One region of the Bacillus tequilensis genome, then DNA from elsewhere that is predicted to be linked to it. Evidence: riboswitches for the same ligand, from Rfam matches in the RefSeq annotation. Region 1 holds a riboswitch; each other region holds the start of a gene.

The links. Region 1 has a riboswitch for S-adenosylmethionine ahead of mtnW (2,3-diketo-5-methylthiopentyl-1-phosphate enolase). Riboswitches for the same ligand answer to the same signal wherever they lie in the genome.
Region 2: another riboswitch for S-adenosylmethionine. It lies ahead of metN (methionine ABC transporter ATP-binding protein MetN); the one in region 1 lies ahead of mtnW (2,3-diketo-5-methylthiopentyl-1-phosphate enolase).
Region 3: another riboswitch for S-adenosylmethionine. It lies ahead of metI (cystathionine gamma-synthase/O-acetylhomoserine thiolyase); the one in region 1 lies ahead of mtnW (2,3-diketo-5-methylthiopentyl-1-phosphate enolase).
Region 4: another riboswitch for S-adenosylmethionine. It lies ahead of G4P54_RS21295 (hydroxyacid dehydrogenase); the one in region 1 lies ahead of mtnW (2,3-diketo-5-methylthiopentyl-1-phosphate enolase).

Annotation. Positions count from the first base shown of each region.
Region 1 is NZ_CP048852.1:1,337,400-1,341,610, forward strand. It holds gene G4P54_RS07145 (carbon-nitrogen family hydrolase) at 1-236, opposite strand, end outside; gene mtnE (methionine-glutamine aminotransferase) at 331-1,524, shown strand; SAM riboswitch class I at 1,566-1,666, shown strand; gene mtnW (2,3-diketo-5-methylthiopentyl-1-phosphate enolase) at 1,751-2,968, shown strand; gene mtnX (2-hydroxy-3-keto-5-methylthiopentenyl-1-phosphate phosphatase) at 2,965-3,672, shown strand; gene G4P54_RS07165 (methylthioribulose 1-phosphate dehydratase) at 3,630-4,211, shown strand, end outside.
Region 2 is NZ_CP048852.1:3,174,071-3,178,281, reverse strand. It holds gene gcvH (glycine cleavage system protein GcvH) at 63-446, shown strand; gene G4P54_RS16850 (YusG family protein) at 502-738, shown strand; gene G4P54_RS16845 (toprim domain-containing protein) at 811-1,164, shown strand; gene G4P54_RS16840 (thioredoxin family protein) at 1,175-1,495, shown strand; gene G4P54_RS16835 (SCP2 sterol-binding domain-containing protein) at 1,602-1,946, shown strand; SAM riboswitch class I at 2,061-2,167, shown strand; gene metN (methionine ABC transporter ATP-binding protein MetN) at 2,273-3,298, shown strand; gene metP (methionine ABC transporter permease MetP) at 3,291-3,959, shown strand; gene metQ (methionine ABC transporter substrate-binding lipoprotein MetQ) at 3,973-4,211, shown strand, end outside.
Region 3 is NZ_CP048852.1:1,183,280-1,187,490, forward strand. It holds gene G4P54_RS06250 (hypothetical protein) at 1-174, shown strand, start outside; gene G4P54_RS06255 (GNAT family N-acetyltransferase) at 215-634, opposite strand; gene G4P54_RS06260 (YjcG family protein) at 638-1,153, opposite strand; gene G4P54_RS06265 (esterase family protein) at 1,190-1,912, opposite strand; SAM riboswitch class I at 2,080-2,201, shown strand; gene metI (cystathionine gamma-synthase/O-acetylhomoserine thiolyase) at 2,269-3,390, shown strand; gene metC (cystathionine beta-lyase) at 3,383-4,211, shown strand, end outside.
Region 4 is NZ_CP048852.1:2,040,519-2,044,729, reverse strand. It holds gene G4P54_RS10695 (molybdopterin oxidoreductase family protein) at 60-2,102, opposite strand; SAM riboswitch class I at 2,250-2,341, shown strand; partial or broken gene G4P54_RS21295 (hydroxyacid dehydrogenase) at 2,458-2,656, shown strand; gene G4P54_RS10685 (MarR family winged helix-turn-helix transcriptional regulator) at 2,942-3,493, shown strand; gene G4P54_RS10680 (ABC transporter ATP-binding protein) at 3,507-4,211, shown strand, end outside.

The DNA of each region.
Region 1 (4,211 bases):
ATATGAACGCCATGTTTTTTAGCCGTTTTCTTTAGCCAGCTCTGAGCTGAACGACCGTCTTCATCAGCCAGCTCATCAAGATTGGCCAGATCATATCCGGTCGTCCATAGTTCAGGCAGAACAATCACATCAGCATGTTTGCTTTCTTTTTCGATAAAACTTTCAGCCTTTTTTATATTTTCTGAAGGTTTTCCGTAAGAAATATCAAATTGAAGACAAGATATCGTCCATTTCATTTTTTTACGCCCCCAAATTTTTCTTTACTTTTTTGATTTAACCATATATGATGATGGACTATCATTTCAAGATTTTTTTAGAAGGTGAGAATAGATGATATTTGAACAGTCTCATGTATTGAAGGAATTGCCTAAACAGTTCTTCGCTTCTCTGGTGCAGAAAGTGAATCGAAAGCTCGCGGAAGGACACGACGTGATCAATCTTGGACAGGGAAATCCGGATCAGCCGACTCCGGAGCATATCGTCGAGGAAATGAAACGGGCTGTTGCCGATCCTGAAAATCATAAATACTCGTCTTTTCGCGGCTCGCACAGTCTGAAGTCAGCTGCCGCAGCATTTTACAAAAGAGAATACGGTATTGATCTCGACCCGGAAACTGAAGTTGCTGTATTATTCGGCGGGAAAGCGGGTCTTGTCGAGCTCCCGCAATGCTTGCTGAATCCCGGTGATACGATTTTAGTGCCCGATCCGGGTTATCCTGATTACTGGTCAGGTGTCACACTTGCGAAAGCAAAGATGGAAATGATGCCGCTTGTAAAGGAAAGGGCGTTTCTTCCTGATTATAGCAGCATCGCAGCTGAGGTGAGGGATCAGGCAAAATTGATGTATTTAAATTATCCGAATAATCCGACCGGGGCTGTTGCTACCTCTGAATTTTTTGAAGAAACCGTGAGCTTTGCAAAAGAAAACGGGATTTGTGTCGTTCACGATTTTGCTTATGGCGCTGTAGGATTTGACGGGAACAAGCCGTTAAGCTTTTTGCAGACTGAAGGTGCGAAGGATATTGGCATCGAAATTTACACGCTGTCAAAAACGTATAACATGGCAGGATGGCGGGTCGGCTTTGCCGTTGGAAACGCTTCGGTCATTGAAGCGATTAATCTTTATCAGGACCATATGTTTGTCAGTCTTTTCAGAGCGACTCAGGAGGCTGCAGCGGCGGCACTGCTTGCTGATCAAACGTGTGTGGCGGAGCAAAATGCCCGCTATGAGAGCAGGCGAAACGCTTGGATCGCGGCATGCCGGGAGATTGGCTGGGATGTGACAGCTCCGGCAGGTTCATTTTTTGCATGGCTGCCTGTGCCTGAAGGCTATACATCTGAGCAGTTCTCCGACCTTTTGCTGGAAAAAGCGAATGTGGCGGTTGCGGCTGGAACCGGCTTCGGTGAATATGGCGAGGGCTATGTCAGAGTCGGACTGCTGACAAGTGAAGAAAGACTTGAGGAAGCCGCCTATCGAATTGGGAAACTGAACCTGTTTACCCAAAAAAGCATTGACAAGATTTGATAACGATGGGATAATTCAAAATAATTTATAAAATCTATATTTTCTTATCAAGAGCAGGCAGAGGGACGAGCCCGATGAAGCCCGGCAACCGACTTGTAAAGCACGGTGCTAATTCTTGCAGCTGGCGGCTGAGAGATAAGATTCGGACGAGAAACGAAACCTCTTTAGACGCGATTGCTGTTTGAAGAGGTTTTTTTATATGGATGAAAATGAAAGGAGCTCTGGCATGAGTGAGTTATTAGCGACATATCTCCTGACAGAACCGGGAGCCGATACGGAGAAAAAAGCAGAACAAATCGCAACAGGATTGACAGTGGGCTCCTGGACGGATCTGCCCCTTTTAAAACAGGAGCAAATGCAAAAGCACAAGGGGCGGGTGATAAAGGTTGAGGAGATAGAGGGAACTCCTGCATCAGGAAAACAAGCAGTGATCACAATTGCCTATCCTGAAATCAATTTCTCTCAGGACATTCCGGCTTTGCTGACAACAGTGTTTGGCAAGCTGTCGCTGGACGGAAAAATCAAATTGCTTGATCTTCATTTCTCAGAAGCATTTAAGCGCACGCTGCCTGGACCGAAGTTCGGCGTATACGGTATCCGAAAGCTGCTGGGGGAGTTTGAAAGACCGCTGTTAATGAGCATTTTTAAAGGTGTTATCGGAAGAGGTCTGAATGATATTAAAGAACAGCTCAGACAGCAGGCGCTAGGCGGAGTTGACTTGATTAAGGACGATGAAATTTTCTTTGAAACAGGTCTGGCGCCTTTTGAAACAAGAATTACAGAGGGAAAGCAGATATTGAAGGAAACATATGAGCAAACCGGACATAAAACGCTGTATGCGGTGAATTTGACTGGGCGCACGGCTGATTTGAAAGACAAAGCGAGACGCGCCGCCGAATTGGGAGCGGATGCACTTTTGTTTAATGTCTTTGCTTACGGCCTGGACGTCATGCAAAGCCTTGCGGAAGATCGTGAAATCCAGATCCCGATTATGGCGCATCCAGCTGTCAGCGGGGCGTTTACGTCTTCTCCGGATTATGGCTTTTCTCACGCTCTTCTGCTCGGAAAATTAAACCGGTATTGCGGTGCTGATTTCAGTCTCTTTCCGTCTCCATACGGTTCGGTCGCGCTTCCGAGAGAGGATGCGCTCGCGATTCACGAAGAATGTGTGAGAGAGGATGCCTTTAATCAGACATTTGCCGTTCCGTCAGCAGGCATTCATCCCGGCATGGTTCCGCTGTTGATGCGGGATTTCGGCATAGATCATATTATTAACGCCGGAGGAGGCGTACACGGACATCCGAATGGCGCCCAAGGCGGAGGCAAAGCGTTCAGAGCCGTCATTGATGCTGTCCTGGAAGCCCAGCCGATTGATGAAAAAGTCAAGCAATGCAAGGATCTGAAGCTTGCGCTAGATAAATGGGGAAAGGTTGAGGAAGAATGACGACTCGAAAACCTTTCATTATTTGTGATTTTGACGGAACCATCACGATGAACGATAACATTATAAGCATTATGAAAACGTTCGCTCCGCCGGAATGGACGGCATTAAAAGATGGCGTGCTCTCCAAATCGCTGTCGATTAAGGAAGGTGTCGGGCGGATGTTCGGCCTTCTGCCGAGCAGTTTAAAAGAAGAGATGACGAGATTCGTATTGGAAGATGCAAAAATCAGGGAAGGCTTTCGGGAATTTGTAGCGTTTGTCAAGGAGCATGAGCTTCCGTTTTATGTCGTAAGCGGAGGTATGGATTTTTTTGTGTATCCATTGCTTGAAGGCATTGTGGAAAAAGACCATATTTATTGCAACCATGCGTCATTTGACCAAGACTATATTCATATTGACTGGCCGCATTCTTGCAAGGGAACGTGCAGCAATCAATGCGGATGCTGCAAGCCGTCGGTGATACATGACCTTTCTGAACCGAACCAATATATCATCATGATCGGTGATTCCGTTACAGATGTGGAGGCGGCAAAGCTGTCTGACCTTTGCTTTGCAAGGGATTATTTATTAAACGAATGCCGAGAGCGTAACCTGAATCATCTCCCGTATCACGATTTTTATGAGATTAGAAAAGAGATTGAGAATGTAACGGAGGTACAGGAATGGCTGCAAAACAAGAACGCTGGCGAGAGCTCGCTGAAGTAAAACGGGAATTGGCAGAAAGAGATTGGTTTCCGGCGACTAGCGGCAATCTGTCAATTAAAGTTTCTGATGAGCCTTTAACATTTCTCGTAACCGCGAGCGGGAAAGATAAACGAAAAGAAACCGATGAAGATTTTCTGCTGGTGGATCAAAACGGAGAGCCTGTCGAAAGCGGGCATTCTTTAAAACCGTCAGCGGAAACACTCCTTCATACACATTTGTACAATAAAACCAATGCAGGATGCTGTCTGCACGTTCATACGGTAAACAATAATGTCATCTCAGAGCTGTACGGAGACCAAAAGAAAATCACATTCAGAGGCCAGGAAATCATAAAAGCGCTCGGCCTGTGGGAAGAGAATGCAGAAGCGACCATACCGATCATTGAAAATCCGGCTCATATTCCGACGCTCGCGGCACTGTTTTCGGGAGAAGTTTCAGAAGATTCAGGAGCTGTTCTGATCCGAAATCACGGCATTACCGCTTGGGGGAAAACGGCATTTGAAGCAAAAAGAGTGCTTGAGGCATATGAATTTTTGTTC
Region 2 (4,211 bases), 1.8 Mb from region 1:
AATTTTTTTTGAAAAGTGTGGTATCTTCTTATTGTAGTGCTGTAAAAAATGGAGGGATTCAATTGAGCATACCTAAAGATTTGCGTTACTCAGGAGAACACGAGTGGGTTAAAGTTGAGGGAGAAAAAGCCAGAATCGGAATTACGCATTTTGCCCAGTCCGAGCTAGGCGACATCGTGTTTGTCGAGCTTCCTGAAGTCGGCGCTGAAATCAAAGCGGACGAGCCATTCGGCAGTGTTGAATCCGTTAAAACGGTATCTGAGCTTTATGCACCGATTAACGGAACTGTTGTGGAAGTAAACGAAGATCTTGATGACAGTCCGGAATTCGTCAACGAATCTCCGTACGAAAAAGCATGGATGATCGTCATTGAGCCGTCTGACGCTTCTGAAATTGAAAAACTGATGACAGCAGAGCAATACGAAGAGATGACACAAGAAGACTAAAATAGGATAGCTGTGAAGGCAATTGGACACGCTAACGGTGTAGGAGGTGTCCAATATGGCTTTCAGCAAACAAAAGCTCGATGTCACCAATGATGTGACAGGCCGCTTTCAAAATGGCCGGCTCTCGTTATATCATGATAATGAGATGATCGGGCAAATGACAAGCATGGATGAATATGAGCTTAAATCCGGTTATTCCTTTGAAAATGAGAAATTTTATAAAACAGCCGATGTGGTCTCAGGAAACGATGAAAAATACGTGGATTGTGACTATGAAAACGGCTGGTGTTAATGTTGGCGGTGAATTTCACTGCCTTCTTTTTACAATCTGAACGTTTCAAATTTGGCGCAGCAGGTGATGAAAATGGATGAGCAGGAAAAGGTGATGATTGTCGAAGGGAAATCAGATAAAGAGAAAGTTGAAAGTGTGCTGAATGAACCAGTGCGCATCATCTGCACAAACGGAACAATCAGCCAGCTGAAGCTTGAGGAATTGGCTGATGAGCTTTACGATAAAGACGTCTATATATTAGTTGATGCTGATGAATCAGGCGAGAAATTAAGAAAACAGCTGAAAAGAGAATTTAATGACGCCTGCCATTTGCATATCGACAGAGCCTATAAGGAAGTAGAGGCTGCACCGAGACACCATGTCGCTTCTGTGCTGCTCCGCGCAAATCTGAATGTCCATACTATTTTTCTTGAAAGAAAGTCCTGAGGTGTATAGCATGAAAGAACTTCAAGAACATGAGCTAGACCACATCGCAGATGATGTGTATCTCCTATATTTATATACTCCGTTTTGCGGCACCTGCCAGCTTGCAAGCAAAATGCTGACAGTGGTGAAAGAGATGCTGCCCGATGTCGCCTTCTATCAAAACAATGTCAATTATTCTCCGACATTTGCAAAAGCGTATCAAATTGAGAGCGTCCCTTGCTTTCTGCTGTTTAAAGGCGGAAAAGTGGTTGAAAGAGGATACGCGTTTCATTCTGTTTCTTATTTATATGAGCTGATTAAACAAAAATCATCTTCCGCATCCCATTTATGACATATTTCTCGACGTATTCCAATGAAATTGTCGTTCGTTTTATAAAGGGGTTCTTGCGCAGAAAGAGAAATGTGTATGTATGACCAACAAATAGGAGGTTGTACATATGGAGAAAGCGGAAGTTTTAGAAGATGAGTACCAGCATCTGTTTTTAAAACCCCTTTTGAATGCTTCAGCATTGCTCATTACCTTCCAAGGAGAAACAGAAGCCTTAACCGTCTCAATAAACGAACAGGGAGAAATGAAAAAAATTTCTCCGCCTCAAACGTCCAACCTGACCTTTTACGGAAACCAAGCGGAAATCATTCATTTATTGCACGGAGACATTTCCCTCCAGCACTTGATCCAGAGGGGAAGCCTTAAAGTAAAGGGGTCATTCAGAGCCCTGCTGAAACTCGAGGCCATTCTCTGGCTGACGAACGGATTTTTTCAGAGGATTTTGAAGAATTGAAAAATAAAAAATTATTATAATAGTAAAAGTTGACATCATTTATTTTATTGACATTTGCTGATTCGCCGTGCTATTCTACATTAAGAATTTCCGGACGAAAAAGACTATATATTTCTCTTATCAAGAGAGGTGGAGGGAAGTGCCCTATGAAGCCCGGCAACCATCAACGCTGTTGAAATGGTGCCAATTCACACGAAGCGTTCAGCTTTGAAAGATGAGAGAAAGGCGTTTTATATAAGCCTTTCTGCTCACATGTGCAGAAAGGCTTTTCTTTTGCAGAAAAACCCGGAAGATTTCTTAGAATAGTGTTAAGGCAGGTGATTGCTTTGATTAATCTTCAAGATGTTTCAAAAGTTTACAAGTCGAAACATGGAGATGTCAATGCTGTCCAAAATGTCTCGCTTTCCATTAATAAAGGTGAGATTTTTGGAATTATAGGATATAGCGGAGCTGGTAAAAGTTCCTTAATCCGTCTGCTGAACGGCCTTGAGAAACCAACCTCAGGAACCGTGGAAGTGGCGGGAACTAAAATTAATGAAGTAAACGGACGCGGTTTAAGAAAAGCACGCCATGAAATCAGCATGATTTTCCAGCATTTCAACTTGCTTTGGTCGCGGACCGTCAGAGAGAATATCATGTTTCCTTTAGAAATTGCCGGGGTCAAAAAGAGCGAACGGATTAAGCGTGCCAATGAACTGATTAAACTGGTAGGTTTAGAAGGAAAAGAAAAATCATATCCGTCTCAGCTGAGCGGCGGGCAAAAGCAGCGTGTCGGCATCGCCCGAGCGCTTGCAAACAATCCGAAGGTTCTCCTTTGTGATGAAGCGACATCAGCGTTAGATCCGCAAACGACAGATTCAATTTTGGATTTATTGTCCGATATTAATGAAAGACTCGGCTTGACGATTGTGCTGATTACACACGAAATGCATGTCATCCGCAAAATCTGCAACAGAGTCGCCGTCATGGAAAACGGAAGGGTTGTAGAAGAAGGCGAAGTTCTCGACGTCTTCAAAAATCCGAAAGAAGACATGACAAAACGATTTGTTCAGCAGGTGACAGAGCCGGAAGAAACGAAAGAAACGCTTCAGCATCTTCTTGATGAAACAGCATCAGGAAAAACGGTTCAGCTCACATTTGTCGGTGATTCGGCTGAACAGCCTCTGATTACAGAAATGATCAGAAACTTCAATGTCAGTGTCAATATTCTGCAGGGGAAAATCTCGCAGACGAAGGATGGAGCTTACGGTTCATTATTCATCCACATTGACGGAGACGAGGAAGAAGTGCAAAACGTGATCCGGTTCATTAACGACAAACAGGTAAAAGCAGAGGTGATCACGAATGTTTGAAAAGTATTTCCCGAATGTTGATTTAACTGAATTGTGGAACGCGACATATGAAACACTGTATATGACGCTGATTTCATTGGTGTTTGCTTTTGTCATCGGGGTGATCCTCGGCTTGCTGCTTTTCCTGACAAGCAAAGGGAGCCTCTGGCAGAATAAAGCTGTCAACTCTGTAATTGCGGCCATTGTCAATATATTCAGATCGATTCCATTCCTCATTTTAATTATTTTATTGTTAGGTTTTACGAAATTTTTAGTGGGCACGATCTTAGGGCCAAATGCCGCATTGCCGGCGCTGGTGATCGGCTCGGCACCATTTTACGCGCGCCTTGCTGAAATCGCATTGCGCGAGGTTGACAAAGGTGTGATTGAAGCCGCTAAATCAATGGGCGCTAAAACGTCTACGATTATTTTTAAAGTGCTGCTTCCGGAGTCTATGCCGGCTCTTATTTCTGGCATCACGGTTACGGCCATCGCTTTGATCGGCTCAACGGCTATTGCCGGAGCCATCGGTTCAGGCGGCCTTGGAAACCTTGCGTATGTAGAAGGATATCAGTCTAATAATGCTGATGTTACCTTCGTTGCTACTGTGTTTATTTTAATCATCGTGTTTATTATTCAAATCATCGGTGATGTAATAACAAATATTATAGATAAACGATAAGGGAGGATTTACATTGAAAAAGCTATTTTTAGGTGCATTACTGCTTGTATTTGCAGGAGTTCTGGCTGCCTGCGGTTCGAATAACGGCGCTGAATCCGGCAAGAAAGACATTGTTGTTGCGGCGACAAAAACACCGCATGCGGAAATTTTAAAAGAGGCTGAACCATTGTTGAAAGAAAAAGGCTACACGCTGAAAGTGAAAGTGCTTAGTGATTACAAGATGTACAACAAAGCTTTAGCTGATAAAGAAGT
Region 3 (4,211 bases), 150 kb from region 1:
CGAATAAAACCCTTAAAAGATTTGACAAAGTCCCAAATCCCTTATTTTCTCCAGAATATTGAGATTTCAGCAATCCAGAGCGAAGGGAAAGAATTATTAAAAAGTAAAATCTTAATGCCTCCTTTAAATGTAGAAATTGTATGTCTTACTATTTCTATAAACAAAGCAGCTTGAAATAACTTAAGGCCCTACATAAGGGCCTTAAGTGATGCGATCATTTAATCATTTGCAAGTGGGGAATGCCGGCATCAAGGAATTCTTTTTCGGAAAGCACACGATACCCGTGTTTCTTGTAAAACGGCACAGCCTGCGTTTGCGCGTTTAACATGAAGCCGGAAGCGCCGCCGTCTGCGGCCGCTTCTTCAAGTGCCTTCATAATGATGCCGCCGATACCGTGTGAGCGGTGGCTTTTCAATACGCAAATCCGCTCTAACTTGCCGTAACCATCCTTCATACGCCATCTTCCGGCGCCGACAGGCTTTTCGCCGTCATATACGACAACATGCTCCGCCTCATTTTCAAGTTCGTCAATTTCTTCTTCGGCAGGAACGTTTTGTTCTTTGACAAAGACTTCTTCTCTTACATAAAAAGCATCTTTCATTTGTTCTTCATTTTTTGCGATCACTGCTTCCAAACATTATTCTCCTCTGCCTAACAAGAAGGTTTCGTAAACTGTCCACGATCCGTTTTCCAGCTGGTAAAGCAAGTGGAACCGGTCAACAATTTCTTCATGCGACACTTCCTGCATTTTTAATTGTCCCAGCACATCTGAATGCTCATCGTCGGAAAGGTTTTGGCCGACCGTCACGTGCGGAACGAAATTATATTCCTGTTCACCCGCCAGCACACCGGTGTATAGCTTTTCATTGAGTGTTTTTAATTCTTCCGTCGGCTCTGCTTTGATGTAAATGACATTATTGACAGGCGCAAATGAGCTGTATTTTGTCAGTTTGAGAACGATCGGATGGGACTCCTTGGCGATGCTTCTCAGATGTGATACAAGCTGATCCGCTTTCTCCTCCGAACATTCAAACGAGGCTCTCAGCGTCAAATGGGGCGGGATCAGGGAGTAGCTCGGGTCATAGCGCTTTCTGTAAGAATTCGCAAGGTCTTGGAGTTTTTTTGATGGAAATAAAACAATTCCGTATTTCATAGTATGTCCCTCCTGGAAATAAAGTATGATAGAGTATCAAAGCATTTTTTTCAGCGCCGGCGTGATGAGCGGCTGCCAGTATGTCCATTTGTGATCTCCGTCAAATGGTTCAAAATCATAATCGGAAAGCTTCTGCTCAAGCAGCTGTTTCAGCTTCTGATTCGGTTCTGTGAAGTCGAGAATGTTTCCGTCTGTCGTGTGGACTTCAGTTTCTTTTGTTCCGATTTGGTGATAGATAGAGAGGTGTTTGATGTCGTTTGACTGTTTCACAGCTTCCAATACATGTTTGTCAACATAGGGAGACTGCATGATGATGTTTCCGAACATATTCGGATAATCAAGCGCTGTCATAAGTGACACGGTCGCTCCGAGCGAGTCTCCGATCAGCGTTCGACCGTAGCCGACCTGATACGTTGGATACTCGTCATCCGCAAACGGAACGAGCTCATGGGCGATGAACCGTTTATACGCCGAAAATTTTGAGCCTTCCGGATGGTAGGTGTTTCTGCGCTCTTTTACATCTTTATATGGAACGCCGATAATAATGCTCCGGTCTATTTCCCGTTTAGACAGCAGTTCCTCGACCTGTCTGCCGATTCTCCCCAGCCTGAAATAATCGTGGCCGTCCTGCGCGATAATGACATGGTATTTATAAAGAGGGGAGTAGTTGGATGGCAGGTAAACGAGCAAGGTCATTTCCTCGTTAAGCTCTTTTGAAAAGAATTTCTTTTCTTGCACTGTGCCGTTTTTCGGTGCCATAATACATTCCTCCAGGACATGACTAGACTTTCTTGCTGTTTTCCATTATTGTACCATGAATTATTAGAAATTTCCCTCTTTAAACGGTTCGGAACTCGAAGAAAAAAGTGTTGAAATAAACTGCAAATTGCGCTAATATAAAACAATCAGAAAATTGAAATCGATATTTCTTATCGTGAGAGGTGGAGGGACTGGCCCTTAGAAACCTCAGCAACCGGCTTGTTTTGCATATGTGCAAAGCGCCAAGGTGCTAAATCCAGCAAGCGTTTTTATGCTTGGAAGATAAGAAGAAGCGTTAAACCCCTTCTTCTTATGAAGAAGGGGTTTTTATTATGAAAAGGGAAGGTGTCAGCTATATGTCACAGCATGTTGAAACGAAATTAGCCCAAATCGGGAACAGAAGCGACGAAGTCACGGGGACAGTGAGTGCTCCTATTTATTTATCAACAGCATACCGCCACAGAGGAGTCGGGGAATCGACCGGTTTTGATTATGTCCGCACGAAAAACCCGACACGCCAGCTTGTCGAGGACGCGATCGCCAGCTTAGAAAACGGAGCGAGAGGGCTTGCCTTCAGTTCGGGAATGGCGGCCATCCAAACCATTATGGCGCTGTTTAAAAGCGGTGATGAACTGATCGTTTCATCTGACTTATATGGCGGCACGTACCGTTTGTTTGAAAATGAATGGAAAAAATACGGATTGACGTTTCATTATGATGATTTCAGCGATGAGGACTGTTTACGCTCTAAGATTACGCCGAATACAAAAGCGGTATTTGTGGAAACACCGACAAATCCGCTCATGCAGGAGGCGGATATTGAACATATTGCCAGGATGACGAAAGAGCACGGTCTTCTGCTGATCGTTGATAATACATTTTATACACCGGTCTTGCAGCAGCCGCTTGAGCTGGGAGCTGACATTGTGATTCACAGCGCAACCAAGTATTTAGGCGGGCATAACGACCTGCTTGCGGGACTTGTCGTTGTAAAGGATGAAAAACTTGGAGAGGAAATGTTTCAGCATCAAAATGCAATCGGCGCTGTCCTGCCGCCATTTGATTCATGGCTTTTGATGAGAGGAATGAAGACGCTCAGTCTCAGAATGCGCCAGCATCAGGCCAACGCGCAATCACTTGCGGTGTTTTTAGAAGATCAGGAAGAAATTGCCGATGTGCTGTATCCGGGCAAAGGCGGCATGCTGTCCTTCCGTCTGCAAAAAGAAGAGTGGGTCAACCCGTTTTTAAAAGCACTGAAGACCATTTGTTTTGCTGAAAGCCTCGGCGGGGTGGAGAGCTTTATTACATACCCTGCCACACAGACACACATGGATATACCTGAAGAGATCCGGATCGCAAATGGGGTCTGCGATCGATTGCTGCGCTTTTCTGTCGGAATTGAACATGCTGAAGATTTAAAAGAGGACTTAAAACAGGCGTTACATCAGGTCAAAGAGGGAGCTGTTTCATTTGAGTAAACATAATTGGACGCTGGAAACCCAGCTCGTGCATAATCCATTTAAAACAGACGGCGCAACAGGAGCGGTCAGTGTACCGATTCAGCACGCTTCGACCTTTCATCAATCTTCATTTGAAGAGTTTGGCGCATATGATTACAGCCGCTCAGGCACGCCGACAAGAACAGCTCTCGAAGACACAATTGCCGCATTGGAAGGCGGGACGAGAGGCTTTGCTTTCAGTTCAGGCATGGCTGCGATCTCAACTGCATTTTTACTTCTGTCACAGGGCGATCACGTTCTTGTGACAGAAGATGTGTACGGCGGAACTTTCCGCATGGTGACAGAGGTGCTGACCCGATTTGGTATTGAGCATACGTTTGTTGACATGACGGATACAAACGAAGTAGCGCGAAATATCAAGCCGAACACAAAAGTCATTTATATGGAGACACCGTCAAATCCCACACTTGGCATCACTGATATAAAAGCGGTTGTCCAGCTTGCAAAAGAAAACGGCTGTCTGACCTTTCTGGACAATACATTCATGACACCTGCACTGCAGCGGCCGCTTGATCTCGGCGTGGATATTGTGCTTCACAGCGCAACAAAATTCTTAAGCGGCCACAGCGATGTGCTGTCAGGTCTGGCTGCTGTCAAAGATGAAGAGCTTGGGAAGCAGCTGTATAAGCTGCAAAACTCGTTTGGCGCCGTCCTTGGCGTGCAAGATTGCTGGCTCGTGCTGCGCGGATTAAAAACATTGCAGGTCCGTTTAGAAAAAGCGAGCCAAACAGCGCAGCGGCTTGCGGAGTTTTTCCAGAAGCACCCGGCGGTGAAGCGCG
Region 4 (4,211 bases), 700 kb from region 1:
TACTCGGGGTTTCATATTTTGAAACAAAAAAGCGGTCAGAGCGTGCTTTAAGTGTTTTTTCACGCCTTTTCAATCTGCACGCGGCCTGAAAAAAAGGTGGCGCCGCCGCCCATATCGGATAAGCGGTCTGAGGTAAGCGCGTTTACAAGCTGTTTTTTTCCTGGTTCATCCGCCCATAATCCTTGGCTGACTACGACACCGGACAGTACTTGTTCCCCGACTGAAGCGGCAAGCTCGCATTCTCCCCGGCTGTTCCAAATTCGTACAGGATCTCCATCACCGATTCCGTATTTTTTAGCATCTTTTGTATTGATAAAAAGCTTTGGCATCTTTTCAAGCTTGATATGCTTTGCATTGTTGGAAAACGTTGAGTTTAAGAAATTATGGTTTGGCGCCGGAACATACATAAACGGATACTCGTCATCGGATATAAGAGGGGTATATGTCGGTAAAGCCGGGAAGCCGTCTTGTTTCATTTTTTCTGAATATAATTCTATTTTTCCGCTTGGAGTCGGAAGTTTGCCTGGAAACAGGGGCTTTTCGCGTTTCGCTTTCATAAATGAAAACTTAGAAAGGGAATCGTAACCAATCTCAGTCAAATACGGATTATCTGGATGGTCAAGCGCCTGACGGATTAATTCTTCATCTGAATCTTTGAGCTCCTGGTCTGTGAATCCCATTGCTTCAGCCAGTAATCGGAACACCTCAGTATTAGACTTGCTTTCTCCATAGTTCTCAATCACCGGCTGCTGAAGCTGAATGTAATGGTGCCAGTAGGAGGTATAAAAATCAGTGTTCTCAAAAGCGGATGTTGCAGGCAGTACAATGTCCGCATATGCAGCCGTTTCCGTTAAAAACAAATCATGAACCACAGTAAACAAGTCTTCCCGCAGCAAGCCCTGTCTGACTTTGTTTGCTTTCGGCGCGACGACGGCAGGGTTTGTTCCGTAAATAAAAAGAGAGCGGATAGGCGGATCTGTTTCCAAAAGCACCTTGCCAAGCTGATTCATATTAAACGACCTCGGTGTGCGTCCTTTCAATAAGTCGGGCCGCTGCAAGGCATTTGTGTTATATTCTAAAATTCCGCTGTTATGCTTAATTGCGCCGCCCCCTTTATGCAGCCATTGGCCGGTGATCGCCGGAAGACAGGCAATCGTCCTTACAATCATCCCGCCGTTATCGTGATGCTGGATTCCATTTCCGATTCTGATAAAAGAAGGGGAGACTTTCCCATACATTCTTGCCAGCTGATAAATATCTTCAGTGCTGATCCCGGTGATCATTGATACCTTTTCCGGATTATACTGTTTCACGTGTTCACGGAGCTTGTCGTAGCCGACCGTGTATTCAGACAGGAATGCTTCATCGTGAAGGTTTTCTTTAAATAAAATGTGCATGATGCCAAGGGCAAGTGCGCTGTCAGTTCCCGGCTTTATTGGAATAAACCAATCTGCAAGACGCCCTGTCTGATTTTTATGTACATCGATCACGACAATTTTGGCACCTTTTTTTCGCGCTTTTTGGGCGATTGTAATTTGGTGCATGTTTGTGCTGACAGCGTTAATTCCCCAAAAAATAAATAGTTTTGTATGAATGGTTTCCTCAGGATCGATTCCCGCGCTTATGCCCATTGTATATTTATAGCCTTCAGATCCCGCTTTGCTGCAAATCGTCCGTTCAAGCTGGCTTGATCCCATGCGGTAAAAAAAGCGGCGGTCCATTCCTTCAGCTGTCAATTTCCCCATATTTCCGTAAAAGCTGTAAGGAAGTATGCTTTCAGCTCCCATTTCATCAATCAGCTGCTTCCAGCGGGAGGTGATCGTATCAATCGCCTCTTCCCAGGAAATCGGTTCAAATATCGCTTGGCCTTTCGCGCCTGTCCGTTTAAGCGGTGTAGTCAGCCGCTTTTCATCATAGATGCGCTCCGTCATGTTTCGAACTTTGTTGCATATGTTTCCAGCTGTGACAGGATGATCGGGATCTCCCTGCACTTTCACAATTTTTCCGTCTTTTTTATGTATTAACAATCCGCATTGATCCGGGCAGTCAAGCGAGCAAACGGACTTAAAAATGCCATTTTGTTGTGTAGCAAAAGATTTTATGGCCCAGTTCCTCTCTCTAGTTAGATATTTTGTAAGAATTATAACATTTCGGATGATAACGTCAATTCTGAAAAAATAGATTAACATCAATCTTGGAATTCTTTATGATAAACGTATTCTTTATTCTGAAAATGATATATTCAACATTTTCTATCCAGAGAGGTGGAGGGACCGGTCCAATGAAACCTTGGCAACAGTATTGTACCAATTCCAGCAAGCGTCAGCTTGAAAGATAGGAAAGCAAGGTTTATACCGGCGTCTGTCTGTAGACAGGGCACGCTTATATATGATCTCTTTCCATCTTCGGAAAGAGATTTTTTTATGAAAAAATATGATGAAAAGGACGTTTTGCACCATGACGTTTTTGGTTACAGCACCATACAACAAAGAAGGACACAAAGAGCGAGCTTGAAACATTGTTCGGCTCGGTTTGTTATCAATCCTAGGAGGAGCAAGGCCGGGCATACCGGGAAGTTGAAATCATTCAGCTATTAAAAGAAACACATACGATAGGTTTGATTACTCAGCTCGATCAAGTAACAGAGAACGTATTTTGAACTGATGAAAGAGAGTGCGATTTTCGTCAATACTTCAAGAGAGGTTGTGGTAAACCGCATTCATATACCTGTACCTGAGGAAAAAGCAGTACAGGAGGAATCATCTCCTCAATATGCATCTTAATCAGAAAGCGCCCTGTTTCAGGGGCGCTTTTTGTCCTTTTCTTGTGGAGAGAGCTGACAAACTTAACTTTCCTGAAGGAGAATAGACAATATGTTGACATTTAATCGAGAAGTGTTATGATGTTATAGACAATATATTGTCTAACGAGGAGGATGAGTATGGATTATTCAAAAGAACTGAAAGATTTATTTTTAATGCAACAATCTTACGCTACACTTTTTTCTGTTTTAAACAAAATCCAATCACGCGGAGACGATTATTATGAAAGCTTAACGTCAAGACAATTTATGACGATGGTTGCCATACTGCATTTACCGGAAGAGGAAACGACATTTAACAACATCGCAAAAAAATTAGGCACTTCAAAACAAAACATCAATAGGCTTGTCAGTAGTATTGAAAAAAGAGGTTATGTCATTACTGTTCCGAGTAAACGCGACAAGCGAGCGGTTAATGTGAAGATTACTGATTCAGGCAAGCGTGTCATGGAGGAATGCGGTGAAAAAGCGGTGTACTTTATGGCAGATCTATTTAAAGGGTTTTCTACGGAAGAGCTGGAAACATTGTGGGTTTTATTGAAGAAACTGTACAGTTTTGACGGAGAGGAACAGGATGGCTTTGAAGAAAACGCTGCTGATTTTGACATTGAACAAAATCGGGACGATTTGAAAACAAATTTATTGCAGGAATTCTCAAAACGGAGAATGTAAAAAGGAGAAATATATGAACAACATGGCGGCTGTAGAAAATTTGAAAATACAGTACGGAAACAAAACAGCGGTAAATGGGATTTCTTTTGAAGTGAGAGAGGGGGAAGTTCTTGGCTTGTTAGGCCCAAATGGTGCTGGGAAAAGCACCACCATTCACGTGTTATCCGGAGTATTGTCGGCCAGTTCTGGCAACGTGACAATACTGGGCCACAATGTGAAAAAAGGGTCAAAGGAAATGAAGAAAGGCATCGGAATTGTACCTCAAGATATCGCGATTTACAAGGAAATTTCCGCTGAGAAAAATGTTCGTTTTTTTGCGAGTCTTTATTCTCTTAGAGGAGAAGAACTGAAAGCCCGAGTCAGAGAGGCTTTGGAGCTCGTACAGCTATATGACCGGAAAAATGACAAGCCTAAGACGTTTTCAGGCGGGATGAAAAGAAGATTAAATATCGCGTGTGCCATTGCACATCAGCCGAAATTGATTATCATGGACGAGCCCACTGTAGGAATCGATCCGCAATCCCGGCATCACATTTTGGAATCGATAAAAGAGCTGAAATCAAGAGGAGCGAGCATTATTTACTCGACACATTATATGGATGAAGTCGAGGCGATTGCAGATCGCATTATAATCATGAATGAAGGGAGAATCATTGCCAATGGAACAAAAGAAGAGCTGTACAAAGAAGTGAATAAAGAAATGACATATGCTTTTCAG